3 regions of the Streptomyces sp. NPDC057099 genome follow, and region 3 is predicted to be linked to each of the others. Evidence: riboswitches for the same ligand, from Rfam matches in the RefSeq annotation. Region 3 holds a riboswitch; each other region holds the start of a gene.
The links. Region 3 has a riboswitch for thiamine pyrophosphate ahead of thiC (phosphomethylpyrimidine synthase ThiC). Riboswitches for the same ligand answer to the same signal wherever they lie in the genome.
Positions count from the first base shown of each region.

Region 1: linked by a shared signal. The riboswitch ahead of ACFT4A_RS17300 (thiamine ABC transporter substrate binding subunit) and the one ahead of thiC (phosphomethylpyrimidine synthase ThiC) in region 3 are both predicted to bind thiamine pyrophosphate.
Region 2: linked by a shared signal. The riboswitch ahead of thiO (glycine oxidase ThiO) and the one ahead of thiC (phosphomethylpyrimidine synthase ThiC) in region 3 are both predicted to bind thiamine pyrophosphate.

Region 1 is NZ_JBHUTX010000011.1:75,227-77,483, forward strand. It holds gene ACFT4A_RS17295 (ABC transporter permease) at 1-249, opposite strand, end outside; gene ACFT4A_RS17300 (thiamine ABC transporter substrate binding subunit) at 225-1,262, opposite strand; TPP riboswitch at 1,387-1,493, opposite strand; gene rlmN (23S rRNA (adenine(2503)-C(2))-methyltransferase RlmN) at 1,533-2,257, opposite strand, start outside.
Region 2 is NZ_JBHUTX010000024.1:50,325-52,581, reverse strand. It holds gene ACFT4A_RS26165 (NAD(P)/FAD-dependent oxidoreductase) at 1-429, opposite strand, end outside; gene ACFT4A_RS26160 (hypothetical protein) at 462-812, opposite strand; TPP riboswitch at 865-976, shown strand; gene thiO (glycine oxidase ThiO) at 974-2,143, shown strand; gene thiS (sulfur carrier protein ThiS) at 2,140-2,257, shown strand, end outside.
Region 3 is NZ_JBHUTX010000027.1:10,309-12,565, reverse strand. It holds gene thiC (phosphomethylpyrimidine synthase ThiC) at 1-1,328, opposite strand, end outside; TPP riboswitch at 1,321-1,510, opposite strand; gene ACFT4A_RS27480 (YibE/F family protein) at 1,583-2,257, shown strand, end outside.

The DNA of each region.
Region 1 (2,257 bases), on a different contig from region 3:
CGTGAGCGCGGTGGAGACGAGCGCCTGCCAGGTGGTGAACCACAGGACGTGCCGGACGTCGGACTGCGCCAGCACCTCCCCGATCCGCCCGAACCGCCAGGCGCCTTCGACCTTCAGCCCGCGCGCGACGATCGCGGCGACGGGGTAGGCGAAGAACGCCGCGAAGAACGCGACGGGCAGGGCGATGAGCCCGAACCGCGCCGCCGCGCCCCTCGTCCGGCCGGTTACTTCAGTACGAGTGAGGTCCACGACTTGACCCACTGGTCGCGGTGGTCGGCGATCTTCGCCGGGTCCAGGGTCTCGGGATCCTTCGCCTGCGGCCCGAACTTCACGAACTCCGGCGGCACCTGGGCGCCCTCGCGCACCGGGTACACGAACATGTTGAGCGGCATGTCCTCCTGGAACTTCTCGCTGAGCAGGAAGTCGAGGAACGCCTTGCCGCCCTTGCTGTTCTTGGCGTTGCTCAGCAGCCCGGCGTACTCGACCTGCCGGAAGCAGGTGCCCTCGGCGACCCCGGTCGGTGCCGTGTCCGGCTTGGGGTCGGCGAAGATGACCTCGGCGGGCGGCGAGGAGGCGTACGACACGACGAGCGGCCTCTCGCCCTTGGCCTTCTTGCCGCCGGCCGAGCCGGAGAACTCCTCGTTGTAGGCCTGCTCCCAGCCGTCGACGACCTTCACGCCGTTGGCCTTGAGCTTCTTCCAGTAGCTCTCCCACCCGTCGTCGCCGTACTTGGCGGCGGTGCCGAGCAGGAACCCGAGGCCGGGCGAGGAGGCGGAGGCGTTCTCGGTGACGAGCAGGTTCCTGTACTGAGGCTCGACCAGGTCGTCGAAGCTCTTCGGCGGCTCCAGCTTGTGGTCGGCGAAGTACTTCTTGTCGTAGTTGACACAGATGTCGCCGGTGTCGACGGGCGTGACCCGGTGCTGGTCCTGGTCGGCCCGGTACGCGGCCTTGATCTGCTCGGACCCCTTCGCCTCGTACGGCTGGAACAGGCCGTTGTCGAGGGCGCGGGACAGCAGGGTGTTGTCGACGCCGAAGAAGACGTCACCCTGCGGGTTGTCCTTGGTCAGGATCGCCTTGTTCACGGCCTGCCCGGCGTCGCCGTCCTCCAGGACATCGACCTTGTAGCCGGACTGCTTCTCGAAGGCGGCGATGACGCCCTTGGACGCGGCCCACGAGTCATGGCTGACGAGGGTCACGGTCTTGGAGTCGCCGGACCCCTGGCCGCCGCCGGACGACCCGCAGGCGGCGAGCGTGCCGACCATGCCGAGCCCGACGACCACAGCCGTCAGCCGCTTGCTCTTGTTGCTCACTGGATTCCTCCTGGATGACCAGGAGAAGACGCGGCCCCGCCCGGGAACTCAGGAGATCCCGGGCAGGGCGCAACAGCTCGAGTGATGACCGATCTCCCTACCCAGAATGACCTGGGCCAGGTTCGGAGGGTCTGCGGCCGTGTGCCGCACTCTCAGCGCTGTGGCGCTCCCCTGTCGGAATATGCAGGTGTCGGATATGCAGATGTTCTTACGCCGGTCAGACTACCGTTCGGTGGCCGCGAGCTGACCACACGCCCCGTCGATCTCCTGTCCACGGGTGTCCCGGATCGTCACCGGCACACCATGGGCGGCGATGGCCTCCACGAACGCCTTCTCGTCCTCGGGCCGCGAGGCCGTCCACTTGGACCCGGGCGTCGGGTTCAGCGGAATGAGGTTGACGTGCACGGGCTTGCCCTTGAGCAGCCGCCCGAGCCGGTCACCGCGCCAGGCCTGGTCGTTGATGTCCCGGATCAGCGCGTACTCGATGGACAGCCGCCGCCCGGACTTGGCGCTGTACTCGAACCCGGCGTCCAGCACCTCCCGGACCTTCCACCGCGTGTTCACGGGGACGAGGGTGTCGCGCAGCTCGTCGTCGGGCGCGTGCAGCGAGATGGCGAGCCGGCACTTGAAGCCCTCGTCGGCGAACCGATGGATCGCCGGGACGAGACCGACCGTCGAGACGGTGATCCCGCGCTGCGAGAGCCCCAGCCCGTCGGGCTCGGGGTCGGTGAGCCGCCGGATGGACCCGATGACCCGGTTGTAGTTGGCGAGCGGCTCGCCCATGCCCATGAACACGATGTTGCTGAGCCGCGCCGGACCGCCGGGAACCTCCCCGTCCCGCAGCGCCCGCATGCCGTCGACGATCTGGTGCACGATCTCGGCGGTGGACAGATTCCGGTCCAGACCCGCCTGCCCGGTCGCGCAGAACGGGCAGTTCATCCCGCACC
Region 2 (2,257 bases), on a different contig from region 3:
CCGCAGCCGCTCGGCGTCGTCCAGGGTGCGCAGCAGATGCACGCCCGGCACGCCCTCCGCGCCGGGCAGCCGGATCGGTTCGGCGCCGGTCGCGACGACGAGGGCGTCGTACGGCACGGGCCCGTCCTCGGTGTCCAGCTCGTGATCGCCGGGGCGCAGGCCCAGCACCTCGCAGCCGAGTCGCAGTTCGATGCCGAGGGCCTCGAAGTCGAGGTCGAAGGCGGAGCCCTCGGCCTTGCCGAGCAGGACGGCCTTGGACAACGGGGGCCGGTCATACGGCTGGTGGGGTTCGGCGCCGATGAGGATCACGGTGCCGGTGAATCCCTGCTCCCGCAGGGCGACCGCGGTCTGCACACCGGCCATGCCCGCACCCGCCACGACCACGCGCCGGGGCGCCGACGGACCTGGTTCCTGTGTCTGCTCGCTCACCTGATCACCATAGACACCTGACGTTCTGTCAGTCAGTGCTCATGCGCAGTGACCTGCTCCACAACGCTCGTCCCGCTGCCCCGCTGGGACTCCCATTCCCACGTCTCGTCCAGCCGCACCCGCCCGTCGGGCAGCTCCACGACCGTCGACACACAGTGCCCCGAGGACGTGGTTCCGTCCTCCTTGAGCTGTACGTAGCGGAAGTCCAGCCGGTCACCTTCCCGGGTACCCACGAGATGCCCGCGTACGACGTCGCCGCCGGTGTACTCGGCCCAGATCTCGCCGTCCTTCTCGTGGTACGTGAACCGGGTGCGGGTCCCCACCTGGCCCGGCGCCTGGTCGGCGACCGGGGCGAGGAGAAGACCGTCGAGGGATCGGGCCATGGACGGAGGCTCCCTTACTGCGACATACGGCATCGGGCTAGGGTGGCCAACCTAGAGCACTCGCGGGAGCCCGGACGCACCGGGCTGAGAGGGAGGCTGGCGGCCTCCGACCGTACGAACCTGATCCGGGTCATGCCGGCGAAGGGAGGGGCTGGACGCCCATGTCGCGCACGCGAACGTCAGACGTCCTCGTCATCGGGGGCGGCATCATCGGCCTGGTCACCGCGTGGCGGGCCGCACAACGCGGGCTGGCCACGGCCGTGGTGGATCCCGAGCCGGGCGGCGGGGCCGCTCAGGTGGCGGCCGGCATGCTGGCCGCCGTCACGGAACTGCACTACGGAGAGCAGACCCTGCTCGGGCTGAACCTCGCCTCCGCCCGGCGCTATCCGGACTTCGCGGCCGAGCTCACCGACCTCACGGGCCATGACCTCGGCTACCGCCGCTGCGGCACGCTCGCCGTGGCCCTGGACGCCGACGACCGGGCCCATCTGCGTGAACTGCACGCCCTGCAGCAGCAGTCCGGTCTGGAGTCGCAGTGGCTGTCGGGGCGGGAGTGCCGTCGCCTGGAGCCGATGCTCGCGCCGGGCGTGCGCGGCGGGCTGCGGGTCGACGGCGACCACCAGATCGACCCGCGGCGGCTGTCCGGGGCGCTCGTGACGGCGTGCGAGCGGGCGGGCGTGGTCTTCCACCGGGCGTGGGCGGAGCGGCTCACCGTCGTACAGGACCGGGCCGCGGGTGTCGTCACGGCCGACGGGACCGCGCTGGACGCCGGGCAGGTGGTGCTGGCCGGGGGCAGCCTCAGCGGGCGGCTCGCGGGCGTCCCGGAGGACGTGCTGCCGCCCGTGCGGCCGGTGAAGGGGCAGGTCGTACGGCTGGCCATGCCGGAGCGGCACGGGCCCTTCCTGAGCCGGACCGTGCGCGCGGTCGTGCGCGGCAGCCATGTCTATCTGGTGCCGCGCGAGAGCGGCGAGCTGGTCATCGGGGCGACCAGCGAGGAACTGGGCTGGGACACCACCGTGACCGCGGGCGGCGTGTACGAGCTGCTGCGCGACGCGCACGAGCTGGTCCCGGGCGTCACCGAGCTGCCGTTCACCGAGACCCGGGCCGGGCTGCGGCCCGGGTCCCCCGACAACGCGCCGCTGCTCGGCCCGACCGGCCTCGAGGGACTGCTGCTGGCCACCGGGCACTACCGCAACGGTGTCCTGCTCACACCGGTGACCGGCGACGCCATGGCGCACGTCCTGGCGACGGGCGAACTCCCCGAGGAGGCCCGTCCCTTCACCCCGAAGCGCTTCAGTACCGCCACCGCACTCACGGAGCAGCCCGTATGAACATCTCCGTCAACGGGGAGCCCCGGGACGTCCGGCCCGGCACGGCTCTCGACACCGTCGTGAGGTCGCTCACCGCATCGCCCTCCGGAGTGGCCGCCGCCCTCAACGAAACCG
Region 3 (2,257 bases):
CCGATGCCGGAGGTGATGTGGTCGTACGCCGGCGCGACGTCCGTGGTCAGCGGGCCGAGCGTATAGAACGGAGCTTCATCGCAGATCTCCTGCTGAAGGTCGATGTTCTCCTTGATCTTGTGCATCGGGACATGGCCCGGGCCTTCGATCATGGTCTGTACGTTGAAACGCTTGGCGATCCGGTTGAGTTCCCCGAGGGTGCGCAGTTCCGCGAACTGCGCCTCGTCGTTGGCGTCCGCGATGGACCCGGGCCGCAGGCCGTCGCCGAGCGAGTACGTGACGTCGTACGCGGCGAGGATCTCGCAGAGCTCCTCGAAGTTCTCGTAAAGGAACGACTCCCGGTGGTGCGCGAGGCACCAGGCGGCCATGATCGAGCCGCCGCGGGAGACGATGCCCGTCTTGCGGTTGGCCGTCAGCGGCACATAGGCCAGGCGCACCCCCGCGTGGACCGTCATGTAGTCCACGCCCTGCTCGGCCTGTTCGATGACCGTGTCCTTGTAGACCTCCCAGGTCAGATCCTCGGCGCGGCCGTCGACCTTCTCCAGGGCCTGGTAGAGCGGCACGGTGCCGATGGGAACGGGGGAGTTGCGCAGCACCCACTCACGCGTGGTGTGGATGTTGCGGCCGGTGGAGAGGTCCATGACCGTGTCGGCGCCCCAGCGGGTCGCCCAAGTCATCTTCTCGACCTCCTCCTCGATGGAGGACGTCACGGCCGAGTTGCCGATGTTGGCGTTGACCTTCACCAGGAACCTCTTGCCGATGATCATCGGCTCGATCTCCGGGTGGTTGACGTTGGCCGGCAACACGGCCCGGCCCGCGGCGATCTCGTCGCGGACCACCTCGGGCGCGACGTTCTCCCGGATGGCCACGTACTCCATCTCGGGCGTGATCTCGCCCCGACGGGCGTACGCGAGCTGCGTGACCGCCTGGCCGTCCCGGCTGCGACGCGGCTGGCGCGGGCGGCCGGGGAAGACGGCGTCGAGGTTGCGGAGGCCGCCGCGGGGCGAGGTGTGCTTGATGCCGTCGTCCTCGGGACGGACGGGACGGCCCGCGTACTCCTCGGTGTCACCGCGGCTGATGATCCAGTTCTCGCGCAAGGGCGGCAGGCCCCTGCGGACGTCGGTGTCGACGAGTGGATCGGTGTACGGGCCCGACGTGTCGTACAGCGTGACCGCCTGGCCATTGGTGAGATGCACCTGACGAACCGGCACGCGCAGGTCGGGGCGGGTGCCCTCGACGTACGCCTTGTGCCAGCCGATGGACTTCCCGGCCTCCTGGGACTGTGCGTCCTGAACGGAGGCAGGCGTGCGTGCGTCCTTGTCGGTCATGAGACCTACTCCCTACGCCGGCATTACCCGGTAACAGGTTCGGCGGTCGACGCAGCGGCTTCCGTCTGCCGACGTTCCGTGTGAAACATCACTCGACTTCGGTGATGTTTCATGTGAAACATCGCTGGGACGGAGGTCAGCGCCCTCTCAGCCCGGTGCTCCGAGCTCCCGCGTGTACAAAAGGTGCCTCCACGCTAGCGGCAATTCTGGCGCGGTGAACAGAGGGCCCCCCTCGTTCTTGCGATGATCGGTCGGTGACCACGACGCAGCGTCCCCCTTACCCACCGCCCGAGCCGCCTCGCGGATCCGGCGCCGGAAACGGCAACGGCCGGGGAGACGGCCACGATTTCGTCCCCGGGGCCGGGTATGGGCCCGGGGCGGGTTACGGGCCCGGCGCCGAGGTCGGCGGTGAGCGTGGTTCAGGCTCTGCCGGGGGATACGGGCCGGGCAACGGCCATGCTGGCGGCTCAGCCGGTGGGTATGGAGCCGGTCCCGGCGACGGGCAGGGTCCGGGCCCCGGAGGCGGCCACGGGCACGGTTCCGGAACCGGCGGAGGCGACGGCCACGGACACGGCCCCGGTCCCGGTCCCGCGCCAGGCGGCGGACACGGGCACTCGCACAGTCACGGTCCGGCCGCGCCCGTCTCCATGCATCTGCGCAAGATCATCGCGGCGATCCTGATCCCGTTCGGCGCGGCCGTGCTGGTCGGTCTCGTCGTGCTGTGGCCGGGCGGCGCCCCGGGGCACGAGCGCACCGGCGTCGGCTTCGACCGGCAGACCGAACAAGCCTCGGTCACCAAGGTCGTGGAGATCAGCTGCAAGGAGGCCGGCGCCTCAGGGGTCCCGCCCACCGGCGACACCTCCACCGCCGAGGGCTCCTCCGCGCAGCAACAGGAGAAGGGCACCTGCAAGCGGGCGACGATCCGGGTC